Regions from separate parts of the Paraliobacillus sediminis genome, predicted to be linked through region 1. Evidence: riboswitches for the same ligand, from Rfam matches in the RefSeq annotation. Region 1 holds a riboswitch; each other region holds the start of a gene.
What was found. Region 1 has a riboswitch for cyclic di-GMP ahead of D2K60_RS16060 (HD-GYP domain-containing protein). Riboswitches for the same ligand answer to the same signal wherever they lie in the genome.

Region 1 (7,561 bases):
CAATAAATCGTTTTTTTATTTCGTTTCTTATACAACAAAAAGCACTTTTCTGTAATAAGAAAAGTGCTTTGAAATCTATTATGTTTCGACGTTGTTATGTTTTCTTATTTCCCATCATTCAGTTTTCTGCCTTCTTCAGGACTAGACATTTTTGTTGCTCCCGCTTTACCTAGATCTTGATCTCGATCGGATTCAACACGGCCACTTTCTCTTAATTTCTTTTCTTGACGGTCTTTTCCCACTTTAAACACCTCCTTACGATAAGATGAGTTGTTTAAAGGGAATTTATTCAAAGTTTATCTATACAGCGGATTCAAATGGTTTTATCATAAAAGTGGGATTATCTATTAAATCTATCACTTTTTCGTTTGAAAGCATCTTTATCATCGGTCGATGGAAATGTTTATTTATTTCAGTAACAATTGCCGGTTGATTATGATTAATTAGTACTTTCGTTCCTGGTGGATAAGTCGCGACTGATTGACTAAAAGCAGTTACAATTTTGTACGAATAGATATGATCTGACGTAGCCATGATTGCCTCCATAGCATCATGAGGTGGAACTTTTTCTTTTACTATCAAATTATCGTATCGGTTCGCTACGGCACAAATTTGAGCGATTTCTAAAAAGTCATTATCCTTTATTTGTCGTGGAAAACCTTTTCCGTCTAATGTTTCGTGATGTTGATAAGCAATATGTGCTGATACAATACTAAACTGACTAATATTTCGCAAAAATTGGAACCCCAAATCAGGATGTTTCTTCTCATCTGCATCTATTGCTTTACCGATATCGTGTAGCAATGAGCCAATTGCTAAATCCCTAAGTTTTAGATCGTTATAGCCCATTTCTTTAGCTGTTAATAAAGCAAGGATTGTTACGTTAACCGCATGTGCATAAGGCTGCAATTCCTTTGTCATTGTTCCCGATGGAATAAGTATAAGTGTTGGTCTATGTTTTACTTCTTTAAGCAATATACCTGCAACTTGCTGAATGGGTTTTAATTCAGGTGTCTTTTTATTCATCGCATATTCATAAAAAGTTTTAACTGCTTGAATTGCATCCGTCCATGTAGGCATATCAAGCATATCTTCAATTGTAATCCCTTTGGATACTTCATCCTCTATAAAAAGAAAGTTAATGCCCATATTCTCTAGTCTAGATTGTATTTTAGGATCGATTGTTCGACCAGTTGCGAGTAATATACGTTTGTTCGAATCATAAATTGGTTTAGCAAGTATCATACTTTTGTTGTCATACTCTGAGATATTAATTAGTCTCATGTTTACACCTCATTTTTATAATCTATAAATACTAATTAATATAGACCTATTCCCATAACTATTAGCTATTCGATAAAAGCGTATAAAAAAAAGCTATCACAAATAAATGCATAGCCAAAATAAAGGTTCATGTAATTTGGTGGTCTGGCAATCAATAGTTCGGCTATTAAGCCGTACCTTAGACCCATGACTTTGCGTCCTATTTTTTCAAATAGTTTGCCTTTTTCGTGATATTCTATTTAATTACTGTCTTTTATTGATACTTTAGTACTATTTTAAGAATAGCGTATTTATGATTATATTTCAACATATTTCGACATTTATTTAAATAGTAACAGGTGCATGTTGCTTACAATAACATTCAAATCTTTTTTGAACTAAATTTAATTTCAACTAGATATAAAAGAAAAAATAATGTGAAGGCAACAACTTCAAACGATAAAATATACCATGGATACGGTCCTAAAAAGTCAATTATACTTACATTGCTAGGCTTTCTTGATAAGAACATATAGTTTGAGCCTATGATTTGATTGATGATAAATACAAATCCAGCTATTATATTAAGCGTGACAAATGCTTTCATAACGGATTTAATAGTAGGTTTAAATCCTTCAATCCATATCATATAAAAACAGGATAGTATGATGGCTATGTGGACGAAGAAAAATTGAAAGAATCGCAAATGTGGGATACCGAAAAAAAGTTCTGGAGTGATTACGGCAATAAATGCCCCGATCATACTCACAAAAAAAGCTACTTCGAATACCTTATAACTCCTTGTCAGTAACATAACAGCACATAAATATAAGGAGATTGAACACAATTGCAACGGTAAATTGATGATCAGATCCCACTTATCATGAAGTAGATACCATAATTGAAAGAAAATTTCTCCAACTATTAAAACACCAAGTAAAGTATACTTGACATGTTTCTTATACTTTTCTTTTATGTTATCTCTGTAAAAATACATCCATCCTATCAAAACAAATGTTAACAGCATCATACTAATATGGGAAAGAGAAAACAATTGAAATGGATAATCTATCTGATTAAAACGAAATAACTCACCCATTTTATAATCTCCTCCCTCTAAAAAATGCATTATCCGAATCTATTTGAAATAATATTTAAAAATTTTAAAATCCTCTTTTTCTTAGCCACATTTCACAGGCGGAGGTCCACCATTTAACATCTTCCAATTCATCCGCAAGTCCAAGTCCGTGTCTTCCACTCTCAAAAACATGTAATGCATGAGGAACTTTATTCTTACTTAACGCACTAGATAGCTGGAGACTGTTCTCTACTGGAACGGCATCATCATCTGCCGTATGCCATATAAAAGCAGGTGGTGTATCAGCTTTTACATGATTTTCAATAGACATCAAATCTACTAAAGAATCAGCAGGATCTTCACCTAGTAAAGCCTTTTTACTTCCTTCATGGGTGAATTCACCCATTGAAATAACTGGATAACAAAGTACCATTAGGCTAGGGCGACTACTGTGACGCTCAATTGCATCATCGGCATTAGGATTACCCGTATCATAATGCATCCCTGCTGTCGCTGCCAAATGCCCACCTGCAGAAAAACCTAATATACCAATTCGCTCAGGGTCTATATTCCACTCTGTTGCATAATGACTTACAGTGCGAATAGCACGTTTAGCGTCTTTTAAAGGTGTCGGATGTTGATGAGGAGCTACACGGTAATGTAATACAATTGCTGCTATGCCAATTTCATTGAGCCATTCTGCAATTGGTGATCCTTCGTGTTCTGCACGATGTGTATACCCACCACCTGGACATACGATAATAAGGGGTGTTGGTCTATCTTGGTTCAACAAATAAGGTGTAAAACTAGGAACATCTTCATCTATTGCATTTAACTTTCGTTCTACATCGTATAGTGATAATAGCATTTCTCCTGCCTCCGTTATAATCTAATTACCCGCACTTGCTGCTGCGGAATTTTCTTCTTGTTTGACAAAATCAATCGCGATAACTAATGAGATAATAATATGTTCTAGTGACTCGTCTTTAACGCCCACCTCATAGCTATCGCCCCAAGTAAACCATTTTTCGTTTACTTGACCTACTACTTCACCATGGCTGACTACTTCAAATTTTTTGTCCCACCAGTCACCATGCACTTCAATACCTCGACCTTCTATCTGATAGCGTGATTTAAAAAAAGAAAACTCCTTTTTGATGGTAACTACCTCTTCGCCATTAACCTCAACGAAAAATGTAGGTAAAAAACTAAATACCTTTTTTGTTATCGTACCAATTTCATTATCAGATGTGTCTTTGATTGTAAAAGTCTTTGGAATGGAAAGAAAACTACCTTTTATCAGATACTTATCTTGTTCAAATTCGTTCTTTACAGTGAAATTTCCGCCCAAACTAAATACTTTCTGCTTGATATACAGCTTGCTCATATAATCCTCCTCCCATAATAGTTATGAAGCATCCTATTATATAGTCTTTATACGATATGTTTCATTTCATAGTTCATTGCTAATTTTCTGCTGCAATGTTAATGAATTTTTCACCTAGAAAACCATTATTACTTCTTTCGACAAGAAAGGTTAAATTCCTTCTAAACTAGTAAGAAACTTTTGTTATTCTCAAAACATCAAAGGAATCTCCTATTTTTAATCTACTAATTTAACACAAAAAAGTAGGAAGACAACAATCATCTCCCTACTTTCATTCTAACAGTGCGATACCAAGATTATTATAATCCCTTTTTAAAACTCTGGTAATTCTTATTTCCACCAGAAAGGTTAAATACGTCTTTAAAGCCACTATTTCGTAATACGTTTTGCGCTGCATTACCTGTGACACCCTTATTACAATATGTTACTGTTGGCAAGTTTGGGTCTAGGTCTTTAGCTTCTGAGCGTAATTTTGCTAAAGGAATATTGATTGCTCCATCTACGTGACCTGTTTCGTATTGCTTTGGTGATCGTGTGTCAATAATTTGAAGTGATTCCCCGTCATCTGTTCTAGCAATTATTTCTTGTGGCGTGATCAATTTATTTTTCTTATCGATAGCATTTTGTAGTGCCATTCCTGTGTACATAACAGGGTCTTTCGTTGTACTAAATGGTGGTGCATATGCTAAATCTAAGTGGAATAGATCACCCGCTGTTGCTTTAAAAGAAATTGCTGTTACAAATACGTCGAGTCGCTTATCGACACCATCTTGTCCAACGATTTGCACACCTAAAATGCGGCTTGTCTCTCTATCGGCAATTGCCTTAATGACTAATTCTTTTCCCTCAAGATAATCTGCTCGTGATGGTTTAATATTATGAAGCACTTCTGGATCATAACCTGCAGCTAACGCTTCTTTTTCACTTAATCCAGTATAACCAACAGCCAGATCAAACACCCGTAAAATTCCTGTACCTAAAATACCACGATGTTCTAAATCTCCACCCGTGATCACATCACCAGCAATACGACCCATCTTGTTTGCAGTGGACCCTAGTGGACGATAAATCGACTTTCCAGTAACAATAGAAAAGCTTTCTGCCACGTCACCAACTGCATAAACACCTGGAATATTGGTTTGCATTTTATTATTCACCTTAATTGCACCACTACTGCCTAGTTCAATGCCTATTTCTGCAGCAAGACTAGCGTTTGGTTTCACACCGGTTGCCAAAAATACAATATCTGTATCAATCACTTTACCATTTTTGGTTTCGACTGTTTTTTCTGAGATTGCAGCAGCTTCTTCATTTAACACTACTGTTACGTTGTGCTTTCGTAAGTGCTCTTCTACTCTGTACGCCATATCTTTATCCAAGTGCGGCATAATTTGATTACCACGTTGAATAATTGTTACTTCTAATCCTTTATGCTTTAACTGTTCTGCCATCTCGAGTCCAATAAAGCCAGCACCGATAATGGTAGCTTTTTTCGGTTTGTTAGCCTTCATATAGGCATCAATTGCAACTGCATGTTGAATCGTGCGTACATGAAAGACATGATCGTGATCGACACCTTTAATGGAAGGTGTTGCAGGTGTCGCACCTGTTGCAAAAACTAACGTGTCATAGTTATCTTCCTTTATTTCATTGGTATCTAAATTTTTCACGGTTACTGTTTTCTTTTCTGGATCAATTGTTGTAACCTCATGTCGGATATGAATGTCAACATTGTAGCGTACTTTAAACCAAGGGGCGCTTCTTGGTGTTAACGTATCTACCTCATCTACTTCGCCACCTAAAAAGTAAGGAATGCCACAAATAGAATAAGAGATATCATAGTCTGCGTTGTATAATGTGATTTCAGCATTTTCATCATTTCTACGTGCCTTTGCAGCAACAGAAGTACCAGCTGCAACAGAGCCAATAATAATTATTTTCATAATGTTACCTCCAAAAATTCATTTGCATGTCGATGCTTGCGTTAGCAACATTGGTCCATGCCTAATAATACAAATTGTGTTCCATCTGACGTTTCTTCATCGTCTAAGGTTAAACCTTCTACTGCATCTTTTATATCCGGATCAATAGCCACTTTGATACCATTAATTTCTTTAATCGTGTCTGTTGCCTCTGGTGCATCTATCGAAATTCCTATCTGTGGTCCACAGCATCCAGATTCCATTGCATAAAAACGCATACTATCGACATTTTTTTCAGTGAATATGCCCTCTAATTTTATCTTTGCCTTTTCAGTTATATTCATTTTACATCCTCCTGAACGCTTTTAGTTTGTCATATTAATATTTACGTCTTTCATCCATGGAATAAGCGCACAGCTTTCTGCTAATTCTGTTTGCACTTTGCTTATCCACTGTTTTTCAGTTGCTGCACGTGCTTGCAAAATGGTATCGGTTGTACCAGTTGCATAAAAACTTCGATTAATAACCCACCACTTCGGAACGATTTTCGCTCGCTTTAAATCTTCTTGTAAGCGTGTCGCTTCAAATACTGGTGTTGCTTCTGGCAACGTGACAATTACTACGCTTGTTTCATCAGGATTCCGCAAACGTGGTAACAATTTTTTAACACTTGCTGGTACATCTCCTGTCGAACGTGTCATTTCTTTATGATAGGCTTCTGATGAATCTAGTAAAAGTAACGTATGTCCTGTTGGCGCAGTATCAATCACAATAATTTCCTGTTCGGCCCCATCAACCACTTCAGCAAAGGCACGGAAAACTGCAATTTCTTCGGTACAGGGTGATGCCAGGTCTTCTTGTAGATAAGCGAGCTCTTCTTCGTTCAAATCACCCGCAGCAGTAATAACTTGCTTCTTATACTTTTCCACTTCCGCTTCTGGATTAATACTACTCACAGTCAAATCTCTACTAATTTCTCTATTTTGAAATGTATAATCTAGGTGTGCTGCTGGATCAGTCGTTGTTACGTGTACTTTATGTCCTTTCTCAATGAGTCCAACTGCAATTGCTGCAGCCACCGACGTTTTTCCAACGCCACCTTTTCCCATTGTAAAAATAACACGCGTATTATTTATTGAAAATTCCTTGATCAGATCTTTTAATTCAGCTAACGGCTGGAGCTTTATATCTGGTATTTCTGTTTCTATTTTAGCGGATAAATTATCACCAACAAGTTGGCGTAAGCTGTCAATTCCAGTTAACGAATAAGATACATATGGAACTGTTACTATTTCGATCTGTGTTAATTCTTCTGGCATTTGCTTTAATGCTTCTTGTTGTCCTTGATAAAAGTGGTTTGCGATAGTATCTGTTGTGTCGTGTGTTTGTAGTAGCCCATTAATCAGCAAAAGTTGCTTTTTAATTCCGATCGCGCGAAGCTCTAGAGATGCACGATTTGCTTCAACTAATGTAGCTAATTCTGGCCTTGCTACTAACAGTAAGGTCGTTTTTTTAGGATTAGAAAGTGATTGAACTGCTTTTTCATACATCGCTTTTTTATCTCCAAGTCCTGATAACGGCCCTAAACAGGATGCACCATGCGTACTTTCATTTAAATATCCAGTCCAGGCAGTTGGTAAAGCTAATAAACGAAGGGTATGACCCGTCGGCGCTGTATCAAACAATACATGATCAAATTGATCGAATAAATTATCATCTGCAAGTAAATGCGAAAACGCATCGAATGCTGCAATCTCTACTGTACATGCACCGGATAGCTGTTCCTCCATTTGATTGATCACAGATGCTGGCAGTTTGTCGCGATATGGACCAACTGTTTTCTCACGGTACGCACTAGCCGCTTCTTCTGGATCAATGTTACTAGCAAATAAATTTTTTACAGTTGGAATT
Region 2 (7,561 bases), on a different contig from region 1:
AAGATAAGTATCTGATAAAAGGTAGTTTTCTTTCCATTCCAAAGACTTTTACAATCAAAGACACATCTGATAATGAAATTGGTACGATAACAAAAAAGGTATTTAGTTTTTTACCTACATTTTTCGTTGAGGTTAATGGCGAAGAGGTAGTTACCATCAAAAAGGAGTTTTCTTTTTTTAAATCACGCTATCAGATAGAAGGTCGAGGTATTGAAGTGCATGGTGACTGGTGGGACAAAAAATTTGAAGTAGTCAGCCATGGTGAAGTAGTAGGTCAAGTAAACGAAAAATGGTTTACTTGGGGCGATAGCTATGAGGTGGGCGTTAAAGACGAGTCACTAGAACATATTATTATCTCATTAGTTATCGCGATTGATTTTGTCAAACAAGAAGAAAATTCCGCAGCAGCAAGTGCGGGTAATTAGATTATAACGGAGGCAGGAGAAATGCTATTATCACTATACGATGTAGAACGAAAGTTAAATGCAATAGATGAAGATGTTCCTAGTTTTACACCTTATTTGTTGAACCAAGATAGACCAACACCCCTTATTATCGTATGTCCAGGTGGTGGGTATACACATCGTGCAGAACACGAAGGATCACCAATTGCAGAATGGCTCAATGAAATTGGCATAGCAGCAATTGTATTACATTACCGTGTAGCTCCTCATCAACATCCGACACCTTTAAAAGACGCTAAACGTGCTATTCGCACTGTAAGTCATTATGCAACAGAGTGGAATATAGACCCTGAGCGAATTGGTATATTAGGTTTTTCTGCAGGTGGGCATTTGGCAGCGACAGCAGGGATGCATTATGATACGGGTAATCCTAATGCCGATGATGCAATTGAGCGTCACAGTAGTCGCCCTAGCCTAATGGTACTTTGTTATCCAGTTATTTCAATGGGTGAATTCACCCATGAAGGAAGTAAAAAGGCTTTACTAGGTGAAGATCCTGCTGATTCTTTAGTAGATTTGATGTCTATTGAAAATCATGTAAAAGCTGATACACCACCTGCTTTTATATGGCATACGGCAGATGATGATGCCGTTCCAGTAGAGAACAGTCTCCAGCTATCTAGTGCGTTAAGTAAGAATAAAGTTCCTCATGCATTACATGTTTTTGAGAGTGGAAGACACGGACTTGGACTTGCGGATGAATTGGAAGATGTTAAATGGTGGACCTCCGCCTGTGAAATGTGGCTAAGAAAAAGAGGATTTTAAAATTTTTAAATATTATTTCAAATAGATTCGGATAATGCATTTTTTAGAGGGAGGAGATTATAAAATGGGTGAGTTATTTCGTTTTAATCAGATAGATTATCCATTTCAATTGTTTTCTCTTTCCCATATTAGTATGATGCTGTTAACATTTGTTTTGATAGGATGGATGTATTTTTACAGAGATAACATAAAAGAAAAGTATAAGAAACATGTCAAGTATACTTTACTTGGTGTTTTAATAGTTGGAGAAATTTTCTTTCAATTATGGTATCTACTTCATGATAAGTGGGATCTGATCATCAATTTACCGTTGCAATTGTGTTCAATCTCCTTATATTTATGTGCTGTTATGTTACTGACAAGGAGTTATAAGGTATTCGAAGTAGCTTTTTTTGTGAGTATGATCGGGGCATTTATTGCCGTAATCACTCCAGAACTTTTTTTCGGTATCCCACATTTGCGATTCTTTCAATTTTTCTTCGTCCACATAGCCATCATACTATCCTGTTTTTATATGATATGGATTGAAGGATTTAAACCTACTATTAAATCCGTTATGAAAGCATTTGTCACGCTTAATATAATAGCTGGATTTGTATTTATCATCAATCAAATCATAGGCTCAAACTATATGTTCTTATCAAGAAAGCCTAGCAATGTAAGTATAATTGACTTTTTAGGACCGTATCCATGGTATATTTTATCGTTTGAAGTTGTTGCCTTCACATTATTTTTTCTTTTATATCTAGTTGAAATTAAATTTAGTTCAAAAAAGATTTGAATGTTATTGTAAGCAACATGCACCTGTTACTATTTAAATAAATGTCGAAATATGTTGAAATATAATCATAAATACGCTATTCTTAAAATAGTACTAAAGTATCAATAAAAGACAGTAATTAAATAGAATATCACGAAAAAGGCAAACTATTTGAAAAAATAGGACGCAAAGTCATGGGTCTAAGGTACGGCTTAATAGCCGAACTATTGATTGCCAGACCACCAAATTACATGAACCTTTATTTTGGCTATGCATTTATTTGTGATAGCTTTTTTTTATACGCTTTTATCGAATAGCTAATAGTTATGGGAATAGGTCTATATTAATTAGTATTTATAGATTATAAAAATGAGGTGTAAACATGAGACTAATTAATATCTCAGAGTATGACAACAAAAGTATGATACTTGCTAAACCAATTTATGATTCGAACAAACGTATATTACTCGCAACTGGTCGAACAATCGATCCTAAAATACAATCTAGACTAGAGAATATGGGCATTAACTTTCTTTTTATAGAGGATGAAGTATCCAAAGGGATTACAATTGAAGATATGCTTGATATGCCTACATGGACGGATGCAATTCAAGCAGTTAAAACTTTTTATGAATATGCGATGAATAAAAAGACACCTGAATTAAAACCCATTCAGCAAGTTGCAGGTATATTGCTTAAAGAAGTAAAACATAGACCAACACTTATACTTATTCCATCGGGAACAATGACAAAGGAATTGCAGCCTTATGCACATGCGGTTAACGTAACAATCCTTGCTTTATTAACAGCTAAAGAAATGGGCTATAACGATCTAAAACTTAGGGATTTAGCAATTGGCTCATTGCTACACGATATCGGTAAAGCAATAGATGCAGATGAGAAGAAACATCCTGATTTGGGGTTCCAATTTTTGCGAAATATTAGTCAGTTTAGTATTGTATCAGCACATATTGCTTATCAACATCACGAAACATTAGACGGAAAAGGTTTTCCACGACAAATAAAGGATAATGACTTTTTAGAAATCGCTCAAATTTGTGCCGTAGCGAACCGATACGATAATTTGATAGTAAAAGAAAAAGTTCCACCTCATGATGCTATGGAGGCAATCATGGCTACGTCAGATCATATCTATTCGTACAAAATTGTAACTGCTTTTAGTCAATCAGTCGCGACTTATCCACCAGGAACGAAAGTACTAATTAATCATAATCAACCGGCAATTGTTACTGAAATAAATAAACATTTCCATCGACCGATGATAAAGATGCTTTCAAACGAAAAAGTGATAGATTTAATAGATAATCCCACTTTTATGATAAAACCATTTGAATCCGCTGTATAGATAAACTTTGAATAAATTCCCTTTAAACAACTCATCTTATCGTAAGGAGGTGTTTAAAGTGGGAAAAGACCGTCAAGAAAAGAAATTAAGAGAAAGTGGCCGTGTTGAATCCGATCGAGATCAAGATCTAGGTAAAGCGGGAGCAACAAAAATGTCTAGTCCTGAAGAAGGCAGAAAACTGAATGATGGGAAATAAGAAAACATAACAACGTCGAAACATAATAGATTTCAAAGCACTTTTCTTATTACAGAAAAGTGCTTTTTGTTGTATAAGAAACGAAATAAAAAAACGATTTATTGGATATTTATGTTAAAATGATTATTATGATCGATAGTTCTTAAGACAAACGAGAATAGATGAATTTAAGAGTTAAAACAGAATTATTGGAATGGTTTTTCTAACTTAATTATTCAAGTTTCTGATCTGAACAGTTCCTATACTGGGAATGTAAGTATAAGCTTTGATTCAGGGAGGATTAAAAATTGTGTTTGATGAATTAGTTGGCGAGAAAGTACGAATTGTACCAATGGAAAAGCATCATATACAGGGGTTATATGGCATTGGGAACGATCCAATGATATGGGGTCATTTACCCATAACAATACAAACCGAAAATGATATGAAGTTCTTTGTTGAAGATGCATTAGAAAATAAAAATAGCGGAAGAGAGTTCCCCTTTGTTGTTATACTTTGTAATTCGAATAAAATTGTAGGTTCTACACGATTTTTGAACATCTCGCATCCTAATAAAAGTTTGGAAATCGGTTGGACTTGGTACTCTCCAACTGTATGGGGAACACATGTGAATATAGAATGTAAATACTTGTTATTAAAATTTTGCTTTGAAACCTTGAAACTAATACGAGTTCAATTTAAAACCGATGAAAGAAATATTAGATCACAAAAAGCGATAGAAAAAATCGGTGGAGTAAAGGAAGGCATATTAAGAAATCATATGATACGCGAGGATAAAACCTACCGGAATTCTGTGTTTTACAGTGTTATTGAGAATGATTGGGAATTAGTTAAGAAAAAACTAGAAGGTATATTAGGTAATTACTAAAATTAGAAAATGAATTGCCAATAATTATTTTAAAGGTGGTGGAATTATTAATTGGTTTATAATCTTAACAGTCACAATTCTTTTAATAATCGGCTACTTAAGCGCTTCTCATTTTTACTATAAATACGAAGAATATGATAAAGCACTCCAATCCAAAAAGAACAATAAAAATAACACACCAAAAAAGTAAAGGTACTTTTTCTATTGATTTTTTTTGCTAAGCGTAATACTGCTTAGGTAGATCCTGCGCTAGCTAAGAGACCTTATAGGGTCGTCAATGGCATTTAAATCATTAGAAACGTTACACTCCATCATCCATCTTAATCCTTAATCCTTTTACTTATTTTTCAGGTGCTGATGCGGTGACTAATTTAATGGCATATCAGACCAGTAACTTGAGTATTACTTTTGGAAATGTTTATAAACAAGTATGAATAGGAGGATTCTATGAATAAAGTATATCTTAAACAGAAAATATTTATCTCGGGTGGAAATTTCACTATAAATGCAAAGGATGAAGTTGAACGAGATAAGTATGTTATAAAAGGTAGTTTTCTTTTCATTCCAATCTTAATAATCACATTTCTTTCTATAATTGGATTCTTAAGTGCTTCTCATTTTTACTTTAAACGTGAGAAATAAGGCGACTTTGTCTTTTGTAAGAGTCATACCAATAAACTTTACACGTCAGCAGATCCATTTCGTAGTTATAAAGTATTAAAAGAGCGCGATCGGGTAGCAATATCAAATTTAGAAAGCGAGTTCAGGTTAAATTATGAAAATCACTGAAGAAAATTTCGCTGTAAATGAACTAACATACACGATTAAATCTCCAACAACTAAAGATGCCAAAGCTTTATCAGATTTACGGCTGCAAATTGATGGAGAAACAGAAAATCTTGACAGAATAAGAGGAGAAGGATACTTAGATATTACTAGTTTTGAAAAGATTATTAAAATAGATAATGAAAATGCTAGAAATCTATTTTTAGTTGCCACAGTTAATAATCGAATTATCGGATATTCAAGATGTCAAGGGAATCCATTACATAGATTTAATCATAATGTCACATTTGGGCTCTGTGTACTAAAAGAATTTTGGGCGTATCAAATTGGGAAAAATCTATTAAAGCAATCAATAACATGGGCAGACAACAATAATATCAAAAAAATCAATCTACGTGTGATGGAAGGAAACAGTCGAGCAATTAAACTTTATCAAAAATTCGGCTTTGAGATTGAAGGTATCTTAAAAAGAGATAAACTACTTTCTGACGGGATCTATTACAACACCATCTTGATGGCGAGATTTAAAGATGGATGGGATTAACTATTTTTCATTGTTTAATTTCGTAAAAAAAATTCAAGAGGTACAAGTCTATTTAAATTAAACGTTTCTTAAAATATGAAAGTGGGAAATCATGTGAATCAAATTTTATTAATCATTGATGCGCAACAAGAATTAATTGAAGGGAATCAAGAAGAAAGTGCTGTTTTCCAAAAAGAACAACTTATTACAAATATCAATTTAGTGATCGAAAAAGCTAGTAACTTAAAAGTTCCGATTGTTTTTGTAAGAGACTTAGAGGTCGCAGGTGGTAAAGGCAAAGGTTTTCAAGTTCATGAAGCAATTAATAAGCCTAAGGATGCAAAGTTCTTCGATAAACTTGCAACGAATGCGTTTCATGGTACAGGACTTCTAAACCACTTGAATGCTCAAGCAATTGAACATGTTGTTGTAATGGGTTGTGCAACCGAACATTGTATTGATAGTGCAGTCAGAACAGCCACTATTAATCGATTGGATGTCACGTTAGTCGGGGATGGACATACAACAACAGACAGTGCTGTTTTAAGTGCTGAACAAATCATCAAACATCATAACGAAACACTTCATGGACACTACAATGTTGAGAATTTTTCAATTGTAAGAAATACAGAAGAAGACTTGTTCACTCCGACACATAATTCCTATCGATAAAATTAAAATCAAATTCTTAATATGAATTTGTGAAAGAATCCTTTTTAATAAGTTGTAAAATCAAAAAGCAAGACTACCATTTTGAGAATAGGCTGGTGTCACATGGTATTTAATGAAAATCTTAAGGTTGTTATTGGTGCAGGGGAACACGATAACAATCCTGGATGGATTCAAACTCAAGAAAATGAACTGAATTTATTAAGAAGTGAAGACTGGCAGAATACGTTTTCTCCTCGTTCGCTTGAAGCAATTTTAGCCGAGCATGTTTGGGAACACTTAACTTATCAAGAAGGAATAGAAGCTGCAATGATTTGTTATGCATATTTAAAGCCTGGCGGTTACATACGTTGTGCTGTTCCTGATGGTTTTTTCCTTGATAAGGATTATCAGGATATAGTAAAGGTAGGAGGACCTGGACCTAAAAACCATCCAGCATCAAGCCATAAGAGTTTATATAATTATAAGACACTAAGTTCTATGTTTGAAGAGGCTGGTTTTAAAGTTACGCTTTTGGAGTATTGTGATGAGAACGGTGATTTTCACTTTATCAATTGGGAAGAAAAGAACGGATACATATACCGTTCAAAGCGTTTTGACCATCGAAATAAAAATGGTACGCTGGGTTTTGTTTCACTTATAATAGATGCTGTTAAGCCTTGATGACAAGTTAATTCTTAATTATCAAATCTCTTTTGAATAAAAGTACAAGGCAACACAAACTGTGAGGATGTACACTTAAAGTAGAGAACCAATGAGTCTATCTAGTCTAGTGAATTACCTCTATAAAACTCAAATTTGAACTAGTCACCATATTCAGACTCCACAATAGAAGAACAGATTGAATAAAGGAGAAGTTAATCAATGTTATCAAGTGAAATAGCCAAATTCAATTTATTTTCAAATGTAGAGAATCCAAAACAGATTGTATTTTGCGATTTTGATGAAACGTATTATCCACATAAACTTAACAAGGTTAGAGAGCAATACATATATGAACTTGAAGATTATTTAGCGGAGAAAAGTAAAATCGGTGAACTTATCGTAGGCTGGGTTACAGGGAGTGATAGTGCGTCCATTTTAGAGAAACTAAATAGAGGTAAATTTAGATATTTGCCTCATTTTATAGCCAGTAATTTAGGGACAGAAATCACTTATTATACA
Region 3 (7,561 bases), on a different contig from region 1:
GGCATGTCGATAGCAAAAGAATTAATTGATGTCGCTTTTGAACATTTTAATGGCATCTATTTGGTAACACCCTTTATGCGCTATGACATCACAGTCGAACTATCAAAATATATCAAACAAAAAGTGGCAAATGTACAAAAATTAATTCTATAATACGAGTTTAAATTTAAATGGAGGTTTATAGATGACAAAAGTAATTAGTTCCAATCTAGGTTATCCGCGAATCGGTGAAAAAAGAGAATGGAAACAAGCGCTTGAGCAATATTGGGAAGGGAAAATCGAAGAAAAAGAATTACTTTTAATAACGAAAGTAATAAGGCTAAATAACCTTAAAAAGCAACAAGAAAAAGGTATTGATCTAATTCCAGTTGGTGATTTTTCATTATATGATCATGTATTAGATACTTCCGTTATGTTTGGTGTCATACCAGAACGTTTTGATTATGATGGTGGTACGGTAGGATTAGATACTTATTTTGGAATAGCACGTGGAACAAAAAACGCGGTTGCTTCGGAAATGACAAAATGGTTTAACACGAATTACCATTACATCGTGCCAGAGTTAGAAAATGTCCAACCGAGTGTGACAGAAAATCGTCTTCTTTCTTTCTATCAAGAAGCAAAAGATGAACTCGGTATTGATGGGAAGCCTGTTATTCTAGGTCCTATTACGTATCTGAAGTTAGCGAAACTCCAGGATGATGTACAATTCGAAAAATTACTAGAAACATTTATACCGCTTTACATTCAAGTATTAAAAGAATTGGAGCAAGCTGGTGTATCTTGGGTACAAGTAGATGAACCCATTTTTGGTACAAATTTATCTCCACAGATTTTAGCTCTTGCAAAAAAGGCATACGAAACAATTCATCAAGCTGTTCCTAACATAAATATCCTTTTACAAACGTATTTTGAAACAGTTGTCGATTATAAAAAAGTAGTCGATTTCCCTGTACAAGGAATTGGCTTAGATTTTGTTCATGGTGATGCGCTTTCGTTTATTCAAGAACATGGATTTCCAAACGATAAAGTCTTAGCTGCAGGCATTATAAATGGTCGGAACATATGGCGCGCTGATTTAGAAGAACGTTTAGATCTGTTAGAGAAGCTAAAACAAATCGTTACAAATAAGTTGATCATTCAACCGTCTACTTCCCTTCTACATGTTCCAGTTACAAAAAAACAGGAGCAGGAAATTGATCCCTCCATTTATGGTGGATTAGCATTTGCAGATGAAAAATTAGCAGAAATCGTTACGCTTACGAAAGCACTAGATGAAGGTCGAGATCATGTTCAATCAGAATTAAAAGATGCTACTGCATCACTTAAAAAGTGGAAAGATGCTAGCTTCGGCAAAAACAAAGAAGTGCAACAAAAACTTGCTAACTTAACCGATGCGGATATAAATAGATCAGTAGCCTTTGCAGAACGAATAGAAAAACAACAGCAATACTTCCAATTACCATTGCTACCAACAACAACAATAGGAAGTTTACCGCAAACAAGCGAATTGAAAAAAACGAGAACAAAATGGCGTAAAGGACAAGTAACAACGAGTGAATATGAACAGTATATTCGTGACTATATTAAGAAATGGATAACGATTCAAGATCAAATTGGACTTGATGTCCTCGTTCATGGAGAACCTGAACGTACGGATATGGTGGAATATTTCGGCGAAAAACTGAATGGTTTTATTGTTACGAAGCTTGGCTGGGTGCAGTCTTATGGCTCACGTTGTGTAAAACCGCCAGTAATTGTTGGTGATGTATCTTTTGCAAATCCAATGACAGTAAAAGAAATTGTCTATGCCCAATCATTAACAACAAAACCGGTAAAAGGCATGCTTACTGGACCAACAACTATTTATAATTGGTCGTTTGTGCATGATGACTTACCTCGTAAAACCGTTCTAAACCAAATTGCTATTGCATTAAAGGCAGAAATAGAAATACTAGAAGAAAATAATATTAAGATTATTCAAGTGGATGAGCCAGCATTACGTGAAGGTCTACCATTAAATCGCGATAAATGGGCAGCTTACTTAGAAGATGCGGTTACTGCATTTAGATTAGCCACATCAACAGTTGAAGTTGATACTCAAATTCATACCCATATGTGTTATTCGAATTTTGAAGATATCTTTGAAGCGATTGATGGGCTTGATGCAGACGTAATCTCAATTGAAACGTCAAGAAGTCATGGAAACCTGATCTCTACTTTTGAAGAGAATACCTATAATAAGGAAATTGGACTTGGTGTTTATGATATTCATAGCCCGCGTGTTCCAAGTATAGAGGAAATCAAGCAAAATATTAATCGCGCATTACAAACGATTTCACCAAATCAGTTCTGGATTAATCCAGACTGTGGGTTAAAGACTAGGAATGAAGCTGAAACAGTAGAAGCACTCCAAACGATGGTAGATGCTGCAAAGATCATAAGAAAAACAGCACTATCTTATCAAAAATAGAACAGTAACATTAGCAAGTCCTCCACCGTTATCTGCGGTGGAGGACTTTTTTATTGGGTCGAAACACAAATGTTATATTACTAATATTACTCAATTTTCGGAGCGTAAAACAGGCTTTTAAGTCTCGGCATAACTAGGAAATCTCTAATCATCATGGTAATTCATCTGACTAACTTGATAGAAACTGCGACGTACCAGAAGACCTTACCCGTTCTACAGTGAAATGGGATCGCTTTCCGTGGGCACGGCTTCAGCTAACTCGGATAAGCAAAAATCGCTTTCCGAGTGGATCTTCAGTCCGCGCTGTTCCCACAGGAGTCTCACCCATTTCACCGCTTCACTAATTTTGTCTATAAATATATGATAAGTATCCTTTTGCATATGTAATTAGAAATACCGACAACTTTATTAATAACAAAAACACAAATTTTTCAATGAGCATTCTAATAATTTCTGTCCTTAATATTATTCATATTTAGAAATAGTTGCTCTAATCAGCGAAGGAAGCAAATGCTTGACACTCCTACGGGAACAGCACGAACCGAAGATCCTCTATAGAAGCGATCTTTGCTTCTATAGATAGCTGAGGTTGTGCCCGTGGAAAGGAAAAGCATTTGCTGACGTAGCGAGTAAGATCCGAATGTTACGTCGCAGTTGATGCTTATTGTGATGGAAAGGGAATTACTATGTCAACATATGAACCTCTCTCAATTGAAATCCATTTCAATAAGAAGTGCCTAAAGAATGTGTTGTGTATTTCCAAAGCGAGTTAAGCCTGTAGTGTTTTCATCTGTATATATCGACGTTAAGTATTAGGCTTCTGTTTTTTTTACTAACATTTTTAAAAGTAGGTACATTTTGCTTAAAGAAACATAGAATGCTACTGAACCAATTATTATGGCTCAGTAGCAGGGGAATTAATGGGATATTATTAGTTAATGGAAAGGAGAACGTTTCTTTTTATTAAAGAATGTCTAACTGTGCAACAAGTGTTAAAAGAATCTGTAAAAGCACTTGGATGGATGCTGCAACATCCGTGTCGGTAGTTGTTACTTTAACAGATTCACTTCCGTCAATTACAATAAGTTGTCTGTTAGATTGATCAATTCTAGAATATCCTAATAGTTCTTCTGTTACCTCTTGTGCTCTTGAACTACTAGCTATTGAAATGTTTACTACAATAACTATTGCTACTTGTAATGCAACTTGTAAAGAAACAGCCACCTGGGTATCAGTTGTATCAACAGTTACATCTGTTGAGTTCAAAATAAAAATTGCCTCTCTTGATTGCTGCTCGATGCCAGAAATTTGGTCTGCATACTGACTAACCGCTCTTGATTGATTACTCGTTCTACTCACATTAATACCTCCCTCTTTTTTATGACTCCGAATTATTTTTATTACGCTTAATTTTTTGCAATTTTTCAATTAACGCCTCTGTTTGAACTGTCATTGTTTTCTCGCTATTTTGTTGGTCAGCTAAAAATGCTTCAGTTTGCGATTTGAGTCCTTCAACCGACTTTTTAAGTTGGCTTTTTTCCTCATCAGACAGTTCTGTATTTCTAGAAATATTTAGTCTCTTAAAAATATCAGAGACATGTACTTGAATCAAATCACTTGATATTTGATTCAATTGGTTTTGGATATCCCCATCTGTCAATGTTCTCCCCCCTCTTGGCTAAGTTTGCTTACACCATATATATATACAATTATCATAAATGTGAGCGGGTACTTATCACAGATAGCAATAGAATAGATAGATGTTACTGATGGATACAACCACTAACTAAAAAAGCAACCGACACAATCATTGACTGTGACGATTACTTTTTATTAACTAGCAATTTTCATTATACTGTTTTTGTTTTAGAGTAATCGCTAAGTAGAGCTTCAAATTCATTAGCAGGTGACGGTTTAGCATATAAGTAACCTTGTCCATATCGACATTGATGTTCTAAAAGAGCTTTGGCTTGCTGTTCTGTTTCTATTCCTTCTGCAATTATATTTAAATTTAAATTCATACCAATATCAATAATTGTTTTTACAATGGAAAAGTCTTTTTCATTATCAATATCATCGATAAAGGATTTATCTATTTTAATTGTACTAATCGGCAACTCTTTTAGGATATGTAATGACGAATATCCTGTACCAAAGTCATCGATAGCTGTTTCAACGCCAAGTTCTCGCAATCCACTTAAAACTTGAATCGACTCTTCAATGTCATGCATGATACTCTCTGTTATTTCCAATTCTAAATACTTTGCCGAAAGACCTGTTTCTTTTAAAACATTACTTACAAGTACAACAAAATTATCCTGTTCAAACTGTTGGACAGAAACATTTACGGAAACAGCTAACGCTTGAAAACCATTTTGCTGCCAGTCTACATTCTGCTGACAAGCCTTACGCATGACCCATTCACCAATCGACAGTATTTGACCTGACTCCTCTGCTATAGGAATAAATTCTACAGGAGACACTTGACCTAACGTTGGATGCGTCCATCTTAACAGCGCCTCCATTCCGACTACTTCACCAGTCGCAATATTTATTTTAGGTTGATATAAAAGGGCTAACTGATTAAGTTCAATTGCATTTTTTAACTCAATCTCAATTGTCATTTTTCGGGTAATAATCTCATTTAATGCAGCATTAAAAAAGTAATATTTATTCCCTTTATTCTTTGCAATATACATCGCTGCATCCGCATGCTTGAATAGTTTATCACCGTCTAATCCATCCGTTGGATACATACTGATTCCTATACTCGGTGTAATTGATATTTCATGATAATCAATCAAAAAGGGTTGAAGAAAAACGCCCAGTAGGTTATCCGCTATTTCGCTGCAACTGCTTTTATTATGATCTGGCAAAATAACGACAAACTCGTCTCCCCCAACCCGATAAATATCTGTCGTGCAACCTAATTTTTCTCTTAATCTGTCCGCGGCTATTTGTAAGACACGATCTCCAATTTGGTGTCCTAATGTATCATTAATTGTCTTAAAACGGTCTAGATCCATTAGTAACAAGGCCACTGGTCGATTAGATTCCCTTGCTATGTTCATCGTTGTTCCTAAATCTTCAATAAAAGCCGTTCTATTTTTCAATCCAGTTAATGTATCATGATAAGCTAAGTTTCTATACTCACTTACTAACTTACTATTTTTCCGCATAATTACTAACTGCCGTCCGATGATCATCAGGAAGGAAATACTTAACCCTAAACTTAGCGCATTAAGTTTCCAATTATAACTTTGTGTTACAAGGATTAATAATATAATCGTACTAATATAAGGTAAAAAGTTTTCCCTGTTGTTAAAGTAATTAATGACCTTCCAGTCTAACTCTTCTGTATTCGAGTGCACAAACTTCCCTGAAGAGCCGATCATTAAGATAGCGTAAAGCCAGAAAACATCAACAAGGCTACCAATCTGATAGCCACCCATCAATGATAAATAAGCATAGTACAGATCAGCAACTACTTGGAAAAAGAAGCCAATAATTATAAATATCATTACCTCTTTCTCTTTCGAATCATATGATAAAAAATACAAATTAGTAATCGCAAACAAGATACTAATACTACATATTAAATACAATAATGTGATAATCGTGTCCATCATATCATCACCCTGGACAGCTTGGATTGTGCTCATTAAATAATACGTACCAACTGAAGTTGCAAAAGTCGTAAAGACTACTATTGAAAATAAATAGGGACTAGTAGACTTAGATGTTCTAATAACTCTTACTTTATATAGCAATCCAATTAGGAAACAAATATAAGCCACAAGCCATAGAAAAAATGATATCTCAGGATATTTCATCGAACCTGTCGTGAGTAGTGATACGAACCAATTAAGATTGGAAACTGTATGCAATAATAAACCAATACTAAGAATTAGCCAAAAAAAACGCTGCTTATCTGGAGTGATACGATAAGCTTTATTTACCCAAATAAAAGCAATGCTTCCTACTATAATTTGAATTCCAATAGTAAGAAAAGAACGTAGCCAATCATTATTCTGTAAAAATAATAGGATAATATAATAGAGCACTGCTATACCCAATATAGTGAAGATTGCGTTACGTTTAGTAGACATCATGTTATCTTACTCCCGTCCTCAAGATAATCCCAACAAATATAAAAAAGCTATTCCCAATGGAAATAACTTTTTAATTACCAGTTATCGTCATCCATTTGGTAACACAGCCACCATAGGTCACCCTTTAGGTCTGTTGCTTTGCGTCCTTATTTTTCAATAAGTTTGCCTTTTCAATGAAAAGAACTTCTTTTTTATAGTATAGTTCAATTGTACCATACTGGAAATTATTATGCGGTACTTTATAACTGTTATATTACTTTTATTTTGACTATCATTTTTATTTGATAGCTGGACTCTATGCAAAATACTTTATTTTTTTCGTTAACACAGTGATAATAGATATATGATAGAAAAGAGGTGTCAAGAAATGAAATGTAAAATGAATCGTAATGCTGCAAAAGTACTTAAAGGTTGGTTAGAAAGTGATGGTGCAGAAGGAAAAATGGTTCGAGTTTATGTAACCGAAATGCACGGCAATCATGCACACTATGATGTGATGTTAGATACACCGACAGAACATGATGAAATAGTTAAAACGGATAAAGATATCGATGTGTTACTAGATGCAAGAGAAGATTTTTTAGATGGCGTCTGGATTCAGTATTTCTTTGTTCCACAAGAAGGATTTGCAATTAGTAACAAATCAAAAGGATTACCACCACAGCATCATTAAAAAAACACGCGTCTGTCTCCAAATCCTTTGGTAGCAGACGCGTGTTTTTGTTTAAACTATATTTTGCAGCATTTAATTTTCAATAGTTAATCCCACTCCTTTAATTTTAAGACTAACTTTTTCATCTTCTTGGCTATCTTTCCCTCTTCTTTTCGCTGCTTTTTCCACTCATTGTAGCTCGCTATCCCAATTAAGATGAAGCCTGCAAGTAATAGATAGGCCCACCAAGGCATATTGCCCCAATACGGTTTTGTCTGATAGATCAGATTAAAGAGGAGTGTTCCAATTCCAATAAAAAAGTAA

Region 2: linked by a shared signal. The riboswitch ahead of D2K60_RS07680 (HD-GYP domain-containing protein) and the one ahead of D2K60_RS16060 (HD-GYP domain-containing protein) in region 1 are both predicted to bind cyclic di-GMP.
Region 3: linked by a shared signal. The riboswitch ahead of D2K60_RS03785 (putative bifunctional diguanylate cyclase/phosphodiesterase) and the one ahead of D2K60_RS16060 (HD-GYP domain-containing protein) in region 1 are both predicted to bind cyclic di-GMP.

Annotation. Positions count from the first base shown of each region.
Region 1 is NZ_QJSI01000003.1:665,529-673,089, reverse strand. Features, by position in the region: gene D2K60_RS16065 (YpzI family protein) at 105-242, opposite strand; gene D2K60_RS16060 (HD-GYP domain-containing protein) at 301-1,284, opposite strand; cyclic di-GMP riboswitch class I at 1,420-1,515, opposite strand; gene D2K60_RS16055 (YwaF family protein) at 1,646-2,362, opposite strand; gene D2K60_RS16050 (alpha/beta hydrolase) at 2,427-3,209, opposite strand; gene D2K60_RS16045 (LURP-one-related/scramblase family protein) at 3,231-3,728, opposite strand; gene D2K60_RS16040 (FAD-dependent oxidoreductase) at 4,028-5,671, opposite strand; gene D2K60_RS16035 (adhesin) at 5,713-5,994, opposite strand; gene arsA (arsenical pump-driving ATPase) at 6,016-7,561, opposite strand, start outside.
Region 2 is NZ_QJSI01000002.1:316,670-324,230, reverse strand. Features, by position in the region: gene D2K60_RS07695 (LURP-one-related/scramblase family protein) at 1-425, shown strand, start outside; gene D2K60_RS07690 (alpha/beta hydrolase) at 447-1,229, shown strand; gene D2K60_RS07685 (YwaF family protein) at 1,294-2,010, shown strand; cyclic di-GMP riboswitch class I at 2,141-2,236, shown strand; gene D2K60_RS07680 (HD-GYP domain-containing protein) at 2,372-3,355, shown strand; gene D2K60_RS07675 (YpzI family protein) at 3,414-3,551, shown strand; gene D2K60_RS07670 (GNAT family N-acetyltransferase) at 3,838-4,419, shown strand; gene D2K60_RS07665 (LURP-one-related/scramblase family protein) at 4,867-5,061, shown strand; gene D2K60_RS07660 (GNAT family N-acetyltransferase) at 5,195-5,749, shown strand; gene D2K60_RS07655 (isochorismatase family protein) at 5,843-6,400, shown strand; gene D2K60_RS07650 (class I SAM-dependent methyltransferase) at 6,503-7,060, shown strand; gene D2K60_RS07645 (HAD-IIB family hydrolase) at 7,262-7,561, shown strand, end outside.
Region 3 is NZ_QJSI01000001.1:871,846-879,406, reverse strand. Features, by position in the region: gene D2K60_RS03805 (bifunctional homocysteine S-methyltransferase/methylenetetrahydrofolate reductase) at 1-153, shown strand, start outside; gene metE (5-methyltetrahydropteroyltriglutamate--homocysteine S-methyltransferase) at 185-2,473, shown strand; gene D2K60_RS03795 (spore coat protein) at 3,437-3,832, opposite strand; gene D2K60_RS03790 (hypothetical protein) at 3,852-4,133, opposite strand; gene D2K60_RS03785 (putative bifunctional diguanylate cyclase/phosphodiesterase) at 4,324-6,585, opposite strand; cyclic di-GMP riboswitch class I at 6,680-6,762, opposite strand; gene D2K60_RS03780 (iron-sulfur cluster assembly accessory protein) at 6,953-7,258, shown strand; gene D2K60_RS03775 (hypothetical protein) at 7,345-7,561, opposite strand, start outside.